DNA from 3 places in the Glutamicibacter sp. AOP12-B1-11 genome. Region 3 is predicted to be linked to each of the others. Evidence: predicted binding sites of a transcription regulator. Region 3 holds the regulator's gene; each other region holds the start of a gene.
The links. Region 3 encodes Rex, which represses fermentation and respiration genes when NADH is low (regulators of the CRP and FNR family bind a similar motif). Its sites were predicted from a motif close to CTTGTGAANNNNTTCACAAG; they were not measured.
Positions count from the first base shown of each region.

Region 1 (5,387 bases), on a different contig from region 3:
ACGACGGCAAGAACGGCGAGCGCAAGGAGCACCCAACCCCGATCGTGGACACCTGGTGGCAGACCGAAACCGGGGCGCATATGATCACCCCGATGCCTGGGGTGACCGCCACCAAGCCGGGCTCTGCGCAGGTCGCCGTGCCGGGGATCAGCATCGACGTGGTCGACGAGGCCGGCGTTTCGGTGGCCGACGGCGAGGGCGGCTTCCTGGTCATCCGCGACCCGTGGCCAGCCATGCTGCGCGGCATCTGGGGCGACATGGAGCGCTACAAGGAGACCTACTGGTCCCGCTTCGAGGGCATGTACTTCGCCGGCGACGGCGCCAAGAAAGACGAGGACGGCGACATCTGGCTGCTGGGCCGGGTGGATGACGTGATGAACGTGTCCGGGCACCGGCTGTCCACCACCGAGATCGAGTCTTCGCTGGTCGCCCACCCGTACGTGGCCGAGGCCGCGGTGGTCGGCGCCAAGGACGAGACCACCGGCGAGGCGGTTGTCGCGTTCGTGATCCTGCAGACCGAACCGCCCGAAGGCGAGGATGTGGTCGCCACGCTGCGCGCCCACGTGGGCAAGGACATCGGCCCGATCGCCAAGCCGCGCCACATCCTGGTGGTCCCCGAGCTGCCCAAGACCCGCTCGGGCAAGATCATGCGCCGCCTGCTCAAGGACGTGGCCGAGGGCCGCGAGGTCGGAGACGCGACCACGCTGTCCGACGCGACCGTGATGACGCAGATCGCGCAGTCGATGAAGAAGTAGCGAGCTCCGGCCCCCAGGCCGGGATCCACGGGCCGCCGCCTGCGCCACCGCCAACCGGTTCAACCGGCAACGGAGTGCGCCAGCGGCGGCCCGTTTCGTTTTTAGCTGGCGCATAAACGTTCATGAAGCGCCGGAGCAAACGCGAGGTGTATTAGATTGTTTCCATGTCTGAAAACGCTTCGCGCACCATCTTGTTACTCAACGGACCGAACCTGAACCTGCTAGGAACCCGCGAACCCGAAATCTATGGCCATGAAACGCTCGCCGATGTCGAGGCGCTGGCGCAGCGCACCGCGGCGGGATACGACCTCACCGTGGAGGCCTTCCAGTCGAACCACGAGGGCGTGCTCATCGATGCGATTCACGAAGCGCGGCTGACCAAAGCCGGCATCATCATCAACCCGGGCGCCTACACGCACACCTCGGTGGCCATCGCCGATGCGCTCAGCGGGGTGTCGCTGCCGGTGATAGAGGTCCATATTTCCAACGTGCACCGGCGTGAGGCATTCCGCCATCACTCCTACGTCTCCCCCGTGGCCGCCTCGATCATCATCGGCGCCGGGACCAATGGCTACCGGCTCGCGGTCCAGCAGCTGGCGCATATCCTCGGCCGCTAGCCGCCGATGCATTCACCGGTCTTGATCGAGGTGGTGCGGTCCCCGGCCGCCTTGAGCGCGCGTTCGATCTCCTCGAGGCTCAGCGCGAAGCCCACCTCGTCATTGCCTCGCGACTTGGCGAAGATCATGCCTACCGCTTCGCCGGAATCGTTGACCATGGGACCGCCGGAGTTGCCTTGGGCCACCTTGGCCGTCAGCTGGTAAACCGAGAGTGCGGCGGGGTTCTCGCCATAGATATTGGCGATGGACACCGTGGCGCGTGAGGCGACTACCGCGCCGCGCACCTGCAGCGGCCCGCCGGAAGGATAGCCGATGAAGGCAGCCTGCTCGCCGCGGCCCAGGTTCTCGTCGGCGAGCTCCAGAGGCTGCGCTTCCATCCCGTCGACACGCAGCACCGCGATATCGGCTTCCGGATCAAAATAAACTACTTTTCCGCGGTGAAGTTGATCACCCTCGACCTCCACCGTAGCCGCGCTCAAACCTGCCACCACGTGGGCATTGGTCATCACCAATTGGTCGTCGATGACGAAGCCGGAACCGGTGAGGTTCACACCGCATTGAACGGCCGTCCCGGAGATCTTTGCCACCGAACTCACCGAGGCCCGCTGCAGGTCGTTGGCGGACCATTCGCCTTCCTCGACCGGCTGCACCGGCGGGGCGAAGGGATCGAGCAGGGCGGGGATGGTTTCGGCCATGACCGCCGAACGCGCCGAGGAGATTGCCGAGTTCACGAATTCGGGTGTCATCCCACGGATCGAGGCGATCATTTTCGACTTGTCGATCTCGCTCGAAAGCCGCGGAATACCCATGCTTGACGTGGAAAATGCCAGTGCGCCGATGATTGTGGCGGTAATGAAAACCGAAAGCACGCCACCGGCCAAACCGTCTGCGGCACGCAGGAAATCGAAGTTCATCCAGCGCCTGATGCGGGTGGCGATTACCCTGCCCAGGGCCTGGCCCAAAATGATCAGCACGGCGGCCGTGGCGACCATCAGAGCGACCCGCCACCAGGGGTTTGAGGCGAAGGTCGAGACCAGCGGAATGGCGAAGAATGCGGCAATGCCTCCGGCGATGAGCCCGAGCATGTCGCCGACCGTATAGAGGAAGCCGCGACGGATTCCGGCAATAAAAAATGAAAGTAAAACTACACAGATGGCAACGTCTAGCCAACTGAATACTCCGAGCACCGAGACCCCACTTCATTCACAAACTTACTATTAACCCAAGGTACCCTTAGAAGCTGATGGATTTCTGCGAGAATATTCGCGAGTTTTTGTATGACGAGCGTGATTCTCAACATTTCTTGGTTAAACCACGTGTGGAAACTGTCACATTGTTACCGAATACGGCACAATGAAGTGAGCGCTTACTACTGTTGACAGGAGATTTAATGGATATCGAGGTACTGCGCCGCGCGCCGCTTTTCGCGTCGCTTGGTGATGAAGTATTCGCCACGCTAACCGAAGAATTGACCGAGGTCGATCTGTCTCGCGGTGCATCAGTGTTCCGCGAAGGCGATCAGGGTGACCGTCTCTACTTCATCGTCTCGGGCAAGATCAAGCTTGGACGCACTTCCGCCGACGGACGTGAAAACCTGATTGCCGTGCTCGGCCCAGGTGAACTGTTCGGCGAAATGGCGCTGTTCGATCCACACCCGCGCAACGCAACCGCAACCGCCGTGTCGGAGACCCGACTAGCTGGTCTGAGCCATGAAAACATGCGCAAGGCGATCCTGAACTCCCCGGAGGTCTCGATCCAGTTGCTGCAGGCTTTGGCTGCGCGTCTGCGTCGCACTAATGAATCCCTAGCCGATCTGGTGTTCTCCGATGTTCCTGGCCGTGTGGCTAAGGCGCTATTGGACCTCGCTGACCGTTTCGGTCGCCCAGCCACCGATGGCATCCTGGTCGCTCACGAGCTGACCCAGGAAGAGCTAGCCCAGCTGGTCGGTGCCTCCCGCGAAACCGTGAACAAGGCCCTGGCCGAGTTCGTGCAGCGCGGCTGGCTCCGTCTGGAAGCCCGCGCCGTCGTGATCCTGGACATCCAGCGTCTGCGTCAGCGTTCGCGCTAAGCACCGCTGAGCAAAAGGCCGGACAACCCTCGCGGGTTGTCCGGCCTTTTGCTTTTGACCGTTGGACTAGTGGCCCGGTTCCGCCTGCCAAGGACGCGTCGATTCGACCCCGAGCGCGCTAAGCACTTCGAGATAATAGGTTCCGTCACGCACCAGCAGGTCCGGATGCTGCACATCCAAGGTGCGCGCTCGCGACAGGTAGGCGACCGCACCGTGGGCATCGGCCATCCGCTCCAGCATCTGCTCGACCGCTGGGCTGGTTATCTGCGACAACCTCAGGCCAACGGTGCTCGGCTGGCCAATGCGGTCTCCCAGCTCGCTGGTGGCTCGCTGGGCCATGATCTGCTCGGAGCTGCACCATTGCGCCCATTTGCCCTTCGCGCGCAGCAGGCGGGGCTCCTGGTGCACGGGAACCGTTGCGGTGAAGTACCAGGTGTCGAATCGCCGGAAGGCGAAGTTGGGACTCAGCCAGTGGCTGACCGGGCGCAGAAGGTCGGTGCGCAGGCCGAGCCCGCGTCGGCGAAGAAATTCCTCGAAGGCCAGGTCCTGTCCGGCGATGGCTTCGCGGGCGGACATCCATTCCTCGGGATCGTTCATTTCGACAACCGACTGTTCGTCGGTTCCGGCCAGCAGGATCCCGGTTTCTTCGAAAAGTTCGCGGATGGCGCACACCAGATGGGCTCGAACGAGCTGCTGGTCCAACACGTCCATGCGCTTGGACCACTGCGAAAGGTTCGGGCCGAACCACTTGTACTCCACGCGGTCTCCCGCTTCGACGCTGCCTCCGGGAAAAGCCACACTCCCGAGAGGGGACTCGCCGGGGCGGTAGCCCAGGAACGTTTCTACTCCATGCACCCCGTCTTGAACCAGGCAGACCGAGGAAGCACGGCGTGCGGTGCGCGGGGTCCGCGAACCGAAAGTGAACCAGTTTTCCGCCGCTGGAATTTGATGCGGCGGGAGTTCTACGAGGCGACGCGAAACTCCGGTGCGCGTCGCGGACGGACTTGACCGCCCTTGGCGCACACCGGAATCGCGTTGTGGACTACTCAAATTCGGCGATGACCTCAACCTCGACCGGAGCGTCCAACGGCAGAACCGCCACGCCTACGGCCGAACGTGCATGCACGCCAGCCTCGCCCAGGACATTTCCGAAGAATTCCGAGGCCCCGTTGATGACCCCAGGCTGGCCGGTGAAGGACGGGTCCGAGGACACGAATCCAACGACCTTCACGATACGCTTAATGCGATCTAGGTCACCAATTTCTGCCTTGATGGCAGCCAGTGCGTTCAGTGCGCAAGTCTGCGCCATGGCCTTGGCATCTTCGGCCGAAACCTCGGCGCCGACCTTGCCAAGAGCTGAGAGTTTTCCATTAATCAGCGGAAGCTGGCCGGAGGTGTAAACGTAGTTGCCGGTGGTGATTGCTGGCAGGTAGGCCGCGACCGGCTTTGCCACCGCTGGCAAGGTCAGATCGAGCTCTGCGAGGCGTGCTTCGACACGCGAGGAAGTAGCTTCTTGCATGGGGTTTTACTCCTTCTGAAAGTTAGGCTTTTGGACGCTTCATGTAGGCCACTGGATTGGTGCCGTTGGGGCCGGGAACGATCGCTACGAGCTCCCAACCATCGTCACCCCACTGGTCCAGAATCTGCTTGGTTGCGTGGATAACGAGCGGCAAAGTGGCGTATTCCCATTTAGTCATACTCGATACGTTAGCGCGTCCTTGTAAACTAGTAGGTATGGCAGCCAAGAAGTCACCCTTTTTTGATACAGCTACCACTTTGGGAAAGATCGTTGCGTTCTTCGGAATCAGTGCCCTTTGTGGCGTGCTGGCCGCGGGCATGCTCGTTCCCGTGGCAGCTATCGCAAAAACCGGTTTGACCACCGGAAATAATATTGTAAGCGCGCTTCCGAGCACATTCGAGAAGCTTCCCATTCCCGAGCCCTCGCAG
Region 1 is NZ_JBQSYL010000031.1:13,328-18,714, forward strand. Features, by position in the region: gene acs (acetate--CoA ligase) at 1-755, shown strand, start outside; gene aroQ (type II 3-dehydroquinate dehydratase) at 920-1,372, shown strand; gene ACT3UQ_RS16370 (MarP family serine protease) at 1,369-2,559, opposite strand; gene ACT3UQ_RS16375 (Crp/Fnr family transcriptional regulator) at 2,763-3,440, shown strand; gene ACT3UQ_RS16380 (NUDIX hydrolase) at 3,507-4,463, opposite strand; gene ACT3UQ_RS16385 (RidA family protein) at 4,483-4,959, opposite strand; gene ACT3UQ_RS16390 (hypothetical protein) at 4,982-5,137, opposite strand; gene ACT3UQ_RS16395 (transglycosylase domain-containing protein) at 5,175-5,387, shown strand, end outside.
Region 1: the regulator Rex is predicted to act here: its motif matches at 2,688-2,707, upstream of ACT3UQ_RS16370 (MarP family serine protease).

Region 2 (5,387 bases), on a different contig from region 3:
GCGCTCTAGCAGCACAAAATCCTGGGCGGCCAGCTTTGCATCGGCCGGAATCGGGCCTAGGCAGATCAGCCCGTGTTGCACCAGCACCATCAGCAAGTGGATCCCGCGCTGCCCGGCGGTGGGCATACCGTGCGAATTCAATTCGGCGAACAGGGCGTCACGGCTGGCGCGACCGTGATCTGCCAGATAGCTGGCAACGACCCCGGCGGCCTGCTCAATGGCGTTGGCATCAATTAGCAATTCGCGCAGCCGTGGCGCGTTCGCGCGCAGCGTGCGTTCCTTGGTGCTTTCCATAAGCCACTTGAGGTCTTGCGGCAAGCAGATGTGCAGGGTGCCGCGCATGGTCCAGGAACGTACCAGCTTGCCGGAGTTGAACAGTTCGTCCACCTGCGCCCTGGTCACGCCGATCCCCGCGCGCTGAGCCAGCGCGTAGCGACCGGCAGTGAAATCCTGGGACTGGACAGCCAGCATATGCCCAGCGGCGCTTAGAATCGATTCTGCCGGCTCCAGCAGCAGCTGGCTGGCCATCCTTGCGGGCAATAATAGCTCTGGTCGCATGGTCGCAGTCCCCCCGGTCTTGGTGCGTTGAGCGTAGCAGAACTCAATCTGAGTCCTTCGCCCCTAAACCGAAAAACAGCATTAGAACATAGTTTCGAATGAGCCGATTGATGTTATTTCTCCGCAGGCGCCTGCACGAAAAACGCCTCACCCTGCGGCTGGCATGCGGACACCGCCTCGCGCTCGGCCGAATCCAACTTGCGGTACCCGCCGCTGAACAGCACGTCGTTGCCCACCAAATATTGTTCGTCGGCGAGCGCCAGGCCCGGCCAGCCATCGGTGAGCACCTGGGTTGCTTCCGGGAACACCAGCAGTGCCGGTGCACCGTCATCGCCATCGAGCGCAAAGCATCCGCCCGGACCGACCAGCAACTCCCCCTCTCCTTCGCCGGCCGGCGCTCCCTGCGCATCCGCGCTCTGCCCATCAACCACCGCACGGGGGGTGCCGGAGGTCAGGCTCAGGGAACTGGCCCCTTCGCTAGAGCTGCACGCGCACAAGGTGATTTGCGCGGCGGCCAGCAGTGCGCCGGCACGTAAGAAGTTAGATCGACCACCGGTCCGGATTCTTGAATGCATGCACCGAACAATAGCAACTCAACTTCGGCAGCCGCATTAAAGGGCGAAGCCCCGATCCTTACCGAAGGATCGGGGCTTCGCCCTGCGCGCTGGAGGCTTAGGCGTTAGCTGCCTGTGCCTGCACTGCTGGAACTGCTACCGGGTGGGTGCCTGCGATTGATTCAATCACGCGGACAACCTGGCAGGAGTAGCCGAATTCGTTGTCGTACCAAACGTAGACGATGGCGTTCTTGTCCGAAACGATGGTGGCCAAACCATCAACGATGCCCGCGCGGCGTGAGCCGACGAAGTCCGAGGAAACGACCTCAGGGGAATCGATGTAGTCGATCTGGCGGTGCAGGCTGGAGGTCAGCGAGGCTTCACGCAGGTAAGCGTTCAGCTCCTCCTTGGTGGTCCCGTTCTCCAGGTTCAGGTTCAGGATCGCCATGGACACATCTGGGGTCGGTACGCGGATGGCGTTGCCGGTCAGCTTGCCTTCCAGCTCCGGGAGGGCCTTGGCCACTGCCTTGGCGGCGCCGGTCTCGGTGATGACCATGTTCAGGGCCGCCGAACGGCCGCGGCGCTCGCCCTTGTGGAAGTTGTCGATCAGGTTCTGGTCGTTGGTGAACGAGTGAACGGTTTCGACGTGCCCGTGGATGACGCCGAACTTGTCGTTCAGGGCCTTCAGCACCGGGGTGATGGCGTTGGTGGTGCACGAGGCGGCGGTGACGATCTTGTCCTCGGCGGTGATCCAGGAATCGTTGATGCCGTGCACGATGTTCTTCAAATCGCCCTTGCCCGGTGCGGTGAGCAGGACCCGGGCGACGCCCTTGGCCTGCAGGTGCTGGGACAGGCCAGCCTCGTCGCGCCAGCGACCGGTGTTGTCCACCACGATGGCATTGTTGATGCCGTACTCGGTGTAGTCAACGGTGGTTGGGTCGTTCGAGTAGATGACCTTGATCAGCGTTCCGTTGGCCTGGATGGTGCTATTGGCTTCGTCAACGGTGATCGAACCGTCGAAACGGCCGTGCACAGAGTCGCGGCGCAGCAGCGAGGCGCGCTTGATGATGTCATCATCCGAGCCCTTGCGCACCACGATGGCCCGCAGGCGCAGGCCGTAGCCGCCGCGCTCGATGAGAATGCGGGCCAGCAGGCGGCCGATGCGCCCGAAGCCGTAGAGGACTACGTCCTGTGGCTCAACGTCCGAAGCGCCGGCCTGGCCGACCTTGTCGCCGAGTTCTGCGGTCAAGAATGCGTTCAGGTCCTGCGAACCAGATTCGATGAACTTCTTGTTCAGGCGCCCCAAGTCAACGGAAACCGAACCGAGGTTCAAGGTCTCAATTGCTTCAAGGAGGGGCATGGTGGTCGTCAAGGCCAGTTCCTTGCCATCGATCCGGCGCACGACGCGGTGGGCCTTGATGATGTCAATTGCGGACTGGTTGATCAACTTGCGCCCGTAGATGGAGGTCACCACATTGTTCTTGCGGTAAAGACGTCCGATCAGCGGAATCATGGCCTCGGCGAGCTCTTCGCGCCCGCTCCATTCTTCCTGGGCAACGACAGACTGCTGGGTCACAGAAAATCCTTCCAATTCAGCCGACTTACAGATCCATAAAGTCGGTTGGCACCGTGAGAAGCACCATTGCTTTTGCGGTGGCGCGGGGTAACAGGATCATCCCCGCAAGTACGTATCCATTCTAGACGGTGCGCCCCGGTTGCGGGGCTGGACGCCTGTGAATCATCTCACCCGAGGTGAGCGGATGGTGAATGGGATGACCGATACGCCGGGTTCTGTCCGCTTGCGCGGTGACGATCATCTATCTACGACTGCCGTTGCCGACAGCCTCTAGCGGTCCACCCGACTGCATGGGGCGAACAGCCCTCATAACGCAGTCTGTCTGACCTTGCTCCGAGTGGGGTTTACCAAGCCGTCCCGGTCACCCGGGACGCTGGTGGTCTCTTACACCACCGTTTCACCCTTACCAGGAAGCCTGGCGGTCTATTTTCTGTGGCACTAGCCTGCGGGTTGCCCCGAGTGGGCGTTACCCACCACCCTGTTCTGTGGAGCCCGGACGTTCCTCGGGCCGTTTGCACGGCACGCGATCGCCTAGTCATCCCATTCGTTAACCATTCTAGCCCCGCTAATTTGCGCGCGCCGACATCGGCTATGAGCCGCTGGCCACAGTGATGGCCGGATAGTGGTACCCCTCCAGCAGCCGCAGCCAGATTTCGCTCACGGTCGGGTAGGCCGGGACCGCATGCCATAACCGGTTCATGCTCACCTCACCGACGATCGCGATCGTTGCCGCATGCAGCAGCTCGGAGACATCCTGCCCCACAAAGGTCGCACCGATGACCACCTGGCGCGTCTGCTCGACGACCAGATTCGCCCGCCCCGCGGTAGCGTCCGCGTGCAGGCTGGCTCCCGCCACGGCGCCCAGAACCAGCTCGACCACCCGGATATCCAGCCCCTTGCCGCGCGCCTCGTGTTCGGTCAGCCCGACGGCCGCAACCTCCGGGTCGCTGAAAACCACGCGCGGCACCGCCGCATGATCGGCCGTCGCGGCATGCTTCGCCCAGGGTTCGCCCGAAACCGGTGCGCCCTCCAGCCGCGCGGCGATCGCCTCCGCCGCGGCCCGCCCCTGATATTTCCCTTGATGGGTCAGCAGCGAACGCGAATTTACGTCGCCCACGGCGTACAGCCAATCGGTGCCGGCCACGCGCATCGTGTCATCGACGCTCAACGCACCGTGCGGGTCCAGGCCCAGCGCTTCCAAGCCCAGCCCGTTCGTGTTCGGCCGCCTGCCGGTTGATACCAGCAGCTCCTCGGCCCGAAGCTGGGTGCCGTCCTCCAGGTGGACGCTCACGATTCCTTGCCCGTCTCGCGCCACGCGCACCGGCGTGTCGCCGAAGCGCACCTGCACGCCTTCGACGCTCAGGGCCGCCGAGACCAGCTCACCGGCGAAGGGCTCTTCGCGGCTCAATAAGGCCCCGCGGGAGAGCATCGTGACCTCGGAGCCGAGGCTGGAGAAGGCGAAGGCAAGCTCGGTGCCCGCCACGCCTCCGCCGATGACGATCAAACGCGGCGGCACCTGCGCCGTTGCCGTCGCTTCCCGGGTGCCCCACGGATTGGCTTCGGCCAACCCGGGTATAGCGGGCAGCACCGGGACGGATCCGGTGGCCAGGGCGACGGCACAAGCCGAGAACTGCCGGTCCCCGACCTGCACGAGGCCGGGGGCGGCCAGAGAACCATGGCCGCGGATCAGCTCGATCCCCGCCGAAGCCAGCCAGTCGACCTGACCCGCGTCGCTCCAATTGCTGGTGAAAGAATCGCGTCGGGCGAGGACCGCTTCGGCATCGAGGCCGCCGGTGATCGCCTCGCGGGCCCCGGGCAGCCGGCGTGCCGCACGCAGCGCGTGTCCGCTGCGCAGCAGGGCCTTGGACGGCATGCACGCCCAATAGGAGCATTCTCCGCCGACCAGTTCGGCTTCGACGATGGCCACGCGCAATCCGCGTTTGGTTGCGTAGTCGGCGACGTTCTCGCCGGCCGGTCCGGCGCCGAGCACGATCAAGTCATAGTCCCGCTCGGCGCTAGCAGGCATTGCGGTTTCCGGAGATTCGGACATGCTCTTTCCTCACTGTGGTGGCTGCTTGCAGGCTTGTGGTCCCAGCGTAGCCAGCGGTGCCCGTTTGGTACATGCCCCGGATTCGCCCGGCGCCGGCGCCGCTGAAAGAAACGGAGGTTGATCTCCGATAAGCTGGAAGGCGTGCTTATTCTGTTGCCGCCTTCCGAAGGTAAGACCGCCCACGCCGAAGGCGCTGTGTTTGAAATCGAAGACCTCTCCTTCCCGGAGCTCGTCGCCGAACGCGGTCAGGTCCTGTCGGCTCTCGCGGAAGTGTCGGCTCGCGAAGATGCCATGGAAGTTCTTGGCGTGGGAGCGTCGCTGGCCAAAGAGGTAGCCCGCAATATTAATCTGCATACCGAACCTTCCGCCCGGGCGCACGACATCTACTCGGGTGTGCTCTTCGAAGCCTTGAATTATGCTTCGCTGGATGAATCCTCGCAGCGGCGCGCCGACGAATCGATTATCGTGGTATCCGCCCTCTGGGGTGCCGTGCGCTTTGCGGACCGGATCCCGCCCTACCGGTTGTCCATGTCGGCGAAGCTCGAACCGCTGGGCAAGCTGGCCAGCTGGTGGAAGAAGCGGCTGACGCCGGTGCTTGACGAGGTCGCCGCCGGGCAGCTGATCGTGGATGCACGCTCCAGCACCTACG
Region 2 is NZ_JBQSYL010000010.1:13,906-19,292, reverse strand. Features, by position in the region: gene ACT3UQ_RS07515 (winged helix DNA-binding domain-containing protein) at 1-558, opposite strand, end outside; gene ACT3UQ_RS07510 (hypothetical protein) at 672-1,133, opposite strand; gene ACT3UQ_RS07505 (glyceraldehyde-3-phosphate dehydrogenase) at 1,231-2,688, opposite strand; RNA gene rnpB (RNase P RNA component class A) at 2,877-3,231, opposite strand; gene ACT3UQ_RS07495 (dihydrolipoyl dehydrogenase family protein) at 3,278-4,738, opposite strand; gene ACT3UQ_RS07490 (YaaA family protein) at 4,880-5,387, shown strand, end outside.
Region 2: the regulator Rex is predicted to act here: its motif matches at 2,843-2,862, upstream of ACT3UQ_RS07505 (glyceraldehyde-3-phosphate dehydrogenase).

Region 3 (5,387 bases):
CTTCTGCCAGTCGTTCATGACCGAGCTCTACCGTCATATCGGCGAATACACCGACGTTCCAGCCGGTGACATTGGTGTCGGTGGCCGTGAGATCGGCTACCTCTTCGGCCAGTACAAGCGAATCACCAATCGCTACGAGTCTGGCGTGCTGACCGGCAAGGGGCTGAGCTGGGGCGGCTCATTGGTACGCCCGGAAGCCACCGGCTACGGCGCGGTGATCTTTACCGAAGAGATGCTCAAGACCCGCGGGATGAGCTTCGACGGCCAGCGCGTGGTCGTTTCGGGGTCCGGAAACGTGGCGCTGCATGCCATCGAGAAGGCTCAGGATCTGGGCGCGAAGGTGATTACCGCCTCGGATTCCAGCGGATTCATCGTCGACGAAAATGGCATCGATCTTGATCTGCTGCGCCAGATCAAGGAAGTCGAGCGCGGACGTATCAGCGAATACGCCGAGCGCCGGGGGAGCAAGAAGGTTTCCTACGTGGCCGACGGAAACGTCTGGGACGTGCAGGGCGCGGTAGCCCTGCCGTGTGCCACGCAGAACGAACTTGGAGCAGCCTCGGCGAAGAAGATGGTTGCCGCGGGAACTATCGCCGTGGCCGAAGGCGCCAATATGCCAACCACCGCCGAGGCGACCTCGGTATTCCAGGATGCTGGCATCCTCTTCGGCCCGGGCAAGGCCGCCAACGCCGGTGGCGTGGCTACTTCTGCGCTGGAAATGCAGCAGAACGCTAGCCGCGACTCGTGGACCTTCGAGCACACCGAGCTTCGCCTGACCGAGATCATGGTAGGCATTCACGAGCGTTGCGCAACCACCGCCGACGAATACGGGGTGCCGGGCAACTACGTTGCCGGCGCCAATATCGCCGGCTTCGTCAAGGTTGCCGACGCAATGCTGGCTCAGGGCTTGATCTAGTCCCTCGACCCTCAAGCGACCTCTTGGCCGCTGTTTCGACGCCGTTTCCGGCCTCGGAACGGCGGCCAGCAGCTTTTAAAATCTCTTTTTTGAGATCTAAATGTGGTTCAGGTGTGTTCCGTGATGCAAAAGTTACGTAAGTGCGACTAGACTGGGATCGAGCGAACGTGAATATGATTGCCGATGTTGATCCCAAGTCGTATTTGTTCACGCGAGCAATATAAACGACGAATCAGAGATCAGCGTCAGGAGAAATTCCCCTATGGCGGATAAACAGAATTTTGCAGGAGCCCGTTTCATGACGGTCGCTGAAGTGGCCGAGATGATGCGTGTTTCTAAAATGACGGTTTATCGCCTGATTCATGCAGGCGACTTGCCTGCTGTTCAATTCGGTCGCTCCTATCGCGTTCCGGAAAACGCAGTGGAAGCCTACCTGCAAGCTGCGGCGATTGACCCGCAGCGTGGAACAGGTTCCCTCGGTCGATAGCCGCGCGATGGTCAGAGCATGGCCGAAAAGCGGGTAATCTATTAAGGAACGTTTAACGTCCGGTCAACCTTGTAGCTTATGCTTGTTCTTAAGCCTACATTTTGGTTGACATATTTATTTAGTTTGTGAGGAACCACTATGGGCTCTGTTATCAAGAAGCGCCGTAAGCGTATGTCGAAGAAGAAGCACCGTAAATTGCTTCGTAAAACTCGTCACCAGCGTCGTAATAAGAAGTAAATCTGCTTCAAGCAGCATTTGCCTCTTGGCAATTATCGCCACCGTATCAAGGCTTGACCTTGACGGTGGCGATTGCTTTTTCCCCAGCTATTTCCCGCGGCGGCTTGGTAGTGAACGCTTCGCGGCCCACACCGCGCCCAGCACACCGGCCAGACGCAGGCTGATCCGCGCCGCACGCTGTCCGGTGCGGAAGTCGTAGACCTGCCATCCGCGACGCTTGGCGTAGGCCCTCAGCCGCGCGTCCGGGTTGATCGCAACAGGATGTCCCACCGCCTCTAGCAGCGGCACATCGTTGTAGGAGTCCGAGTATGCCCAGGACTTGGAAAGCTTGATTCCACGTTCCTTAGCCAGCGTACGAACGGCCTGAGCTTTTTCGGCCGCATGCAAGATCGGGGTGGCCAGCGCGCCGGTGTATTTACCATCCACATTTTCAACCACGGTCCCCAAGGCACCGGTGAGTTCCAAGCGTTCGGATATGACGTTCGCTACTTCTAGCGGGGTCGCGGTGACCAGCCAAACTTCTCGGCCCACGGCGCGATGCTGATGGGCGATGGAGACCGTGCCTTTCCATAACTTAGGCTCAATGTACTCGTCATAGATTTCCTGGCCAATCTGCGCCATCTCGGCGACCGAAATGCCCTTGGCCATCAGCAGCGCACGGTCGCGAATCTGATGGATGTCGCCCAGATGCTCGCCGCGGGCGGCAAAGCGAAGCTGCTTGAGGGCAAACCAAAGAATTTCGCGTAGCCGGAAGAAACGACGCTGATGCATCTTCCTGGCCAGCAGATATAGGGAGGCACCACGGACCATGGTGTTGTCCACGTCGAAGAAGGCGGCAACGACGTCGCGTGGCGCCGACGTGTTCTGGCTGGTGAGGTGCTCTGAAGACTGCATTTGATCCAGTTTATTTCATTGCCGACTTAGACGCTGGTTGCGGCTCGTGAGATTATGGACAGGTGAGTAAAATGCATGAGATCCAGTTACTGGTGCGCCAAGGATGCCATTTGTGCGAGGCCGCCAGGGCGACAGTCAACGACGTCACCGAACGGATGAACATGGAGTTCTCCGAAATAGACATCGACGAGCATCCCGAACTGCTGGCACGCCACCACGAAGAGGTGCCAGTACTCCTCGTTGATGGTCAGGTCCGGGACTTCTGGACCATTGATGCCAAACGGCTTGAACGCCTGTTGGGCAGCTAATGGCATGAGAGGCCCCTTGATGCATTTACCGGCCCGTTCGAAAAGCAGAGCAGCGGCGCATGGCTGAAATTGAACCGCGGGTACTGCCCGAAGCGACGCTGACGCGCCTGACCCAGTATTTGCGGGCGCTCAATGCGTTCGAAGCGCAGGGCGTGGAACGCACCAGCTCGGGTGTGCTGGCCAAGGAAGCCGGAGTGAACCCGGCAATCCTCCGCAAGGACCTCTCCTTGCTTGGTTCCTATGGAACTCGTGGCGTCGGATATGTGGTGACCGAGCTGGCCGAACACATCAACCGGACCTTGGGCCTGAACCAGGACTGGCGTGTGGCCATCCTCGGCGCCGGTAACCTCGGACGTGCGCTGAGCGGCTACGCAGGTTTTGCCAGCCGAGGTTTCCAGGTGCGCGCCATCCTCGATGCGGACGTATCCCTGGTCGGCAGCGAGGTCGGCGAATTTATCGTGGAACCGGTCGGTGAGCTCGGCGAGGTGATTGCGCGGGAGCAGATCAATATCGCGGTCCTAGCGGTTCCCGGAGTCGCGGCCCAGGGGCTGATCGACGCGCTTGCGGCGCATGGGGTGAAGTCGGTGCTCAGCTTCGCGCCACAGCCGCTGCGCATTCCGGCGGGCATGATCGTCCGCCGCGTGGACCTGTCCACCGAGCTGCAGATCCTGGCCTACCACGCGGTACAACGCTAGGCGGCAACCGGGCAGTTAAAATCTAACGGCGTAGGCCGTGGCTCAAATGAGCCACGGCCTACGCCAATTTCAGCGCTGGGTCTGAGGACCCGAAACGGTTTAGCGGTAGCCAGCCCGGCGCGCCTGGCTGCGCTGGGCGATGTACTGCGAGGAAGCCGGCAACCAGGCGAAGACCACGCCGACGACGCCAGCAATGAATCCAAGAGCATAAACCACATTGATCATCGTGGCATCAGCCGCGTTGGCGTACATGCTGAACATCGGCAGGCTGATCAGCATGCCAACGACGGAGATGGCCGCCAGGATCGTGGCGATGATCCGCATCGCGCGGACCCCTCGACCGACGAAGAAGCCGACCAAGAAGTAGGCGATGAGCGTGATGAACATGCCCACCACGGTGAAGGTGGTCATGGTGGAAGTGATCTGCGACAGGAAAGTGTCGGGGTTTTCTATCATGCGTTCGATCTCTGCATTCATCGCGGCGTCGTTGGAAGACTCCATCTGCATGCGCATCTGATCTTCGAACATCGTCCACTGCGAACGCACCATATTGCCGAAGAGGTTGGTGCTGTTGATCAGCCAGCTGGCTGCGGCGCTGAGCACCCCGGCAAGCATGATGAAAATAAACGCCATCTGCAAGGTCTTGGGACGCTCGGCAGGCGGCTGGACCGGAGCGTAGCCACCTTGCTGCTGGAATTGCGGAAGCTGCTGCGCTGCCGGCTGACCGTAGGGGGTCGGCTGCCCACCGTAGGGATTTTCGCCGTAGGGGTTCGGGTTCGAACTCCCGGACCCGGCTAACGGGTCATATGGCTGGCCTGGCTGGTTCGGATCGTTGGTGCTCATGATCGTCCTTTGATTGCTGCTAAACGGTGAGTAACTCTAACTACTAGCCTAGTCCGTGGCGTTTGTGATGTGCCCCTCCGAAAGGATGGTTTTTTGATATGGGAATCCCATGCAGAGGCTGTGAATACTTGATCGTGGCCACAATTTTCATCTTTTAGGTTGATTGTTTGAGAGACTGTAACCATGCCAGTTTCAACCGTTCATTTGTTGCGCCATGGGGAAGTTTTCAACCCGAACCGCGTTTTGTATGGCCGGATCCCGGGGTATGGCCTTTCCGAGCTGGGTTTCCAGATGGCGGATCGAGCCGGAGAGTACTTCGCCAAGCGTCAGGCCGAAGGCGCCCGGGTGGTCCGTCTGGTTGCCTCCCCGCTGCTTCGAGCGCAGCAGACCGCGCAACCTGCGGCCCAGGCTCTGGGCCTGCCCATCATCACCGATGACCGGGTGATCGAGGCAGGCAACAGCTTTGAAGGTCTGGCACAGATCAAGTCCCACCTGAAGAATCCGCGGTACTGGCCGCTGCTGCGCAATCCGCTGAAACCCTCATGGGGCGAACCGTACGCCGCGCAGGTCGCTCGCATGCGACAGGCCATGGACGCCCAGCGCCAGGCGGCGGTGGCCGAACACGGCGACGGCGCCGAGATCATTATCGTCAGCCACCAGTTGCCTATTTGGGTGACCCGGCGCGCCGGTGAAGGCAAGCCGCTCTGGCATGACCCACGCCAGCGCGAATGCACGCTGAGCTCAATAACGAGTTTTGAGTTTGACGGAGACGAACTTCGCTCCGTGAATTACACCGAACCGAGCCCAGACCTGCTGGCGGGCGCGGCGAACATCCCTGGAGCCTAAGCCAAATGAATGAATCCTCGCAGAATCCTCGCTTCCTGAATCGTCGCACCATGCTGCGTTCGATGCTGGTTGCCGCGGCGGCTGTGCCGCTGGCCGCATGCTCGGTCACCGAGGATCCGCTAGCCAAGCAGGCGCGCTCCGGAGACAACAAAAACTACATC
Region 3 is NZ_JBQSYL010000003.1:13,368-18,754, forward strand. Features, by position in the region: gene gdhA (NADP-specific glutamate dehydrogenase) at 1-916, shown strand, start outside; gene ACT3UQ_RS02150 (helix-turn-helix domain-containing protein) at 1,179-1,403, shown strand; gene ACT3UQ_RS02155 (30S ribosomal protein bS22) at 1,542-1,640, shown strand; gene ACT3UQ_RS02160 (HAD family hydrolase) at 1,728-2,534, opposite strand; gene ACT3UQ_RS02165 (glutaredoxin family protein) at 2,606-2,842, shown strand; gene ACT3UQ_RS02170 (redox-sensing transcriptional repressor Rex) at 2,866-3,537, shown strand; gene ACT3UQ_RS02175 (DUF4199 domain-containing protein) at 3,637-4,380, opposite strand; gene ACT3UQ_RS02180 (histidine phosphatase family protein) at 4,564-5,226, shown strand; gene ACT3UQ_RS02185 (TlpA family protein disulfide reductase) at 5,232-5,387, shown strand, end outside.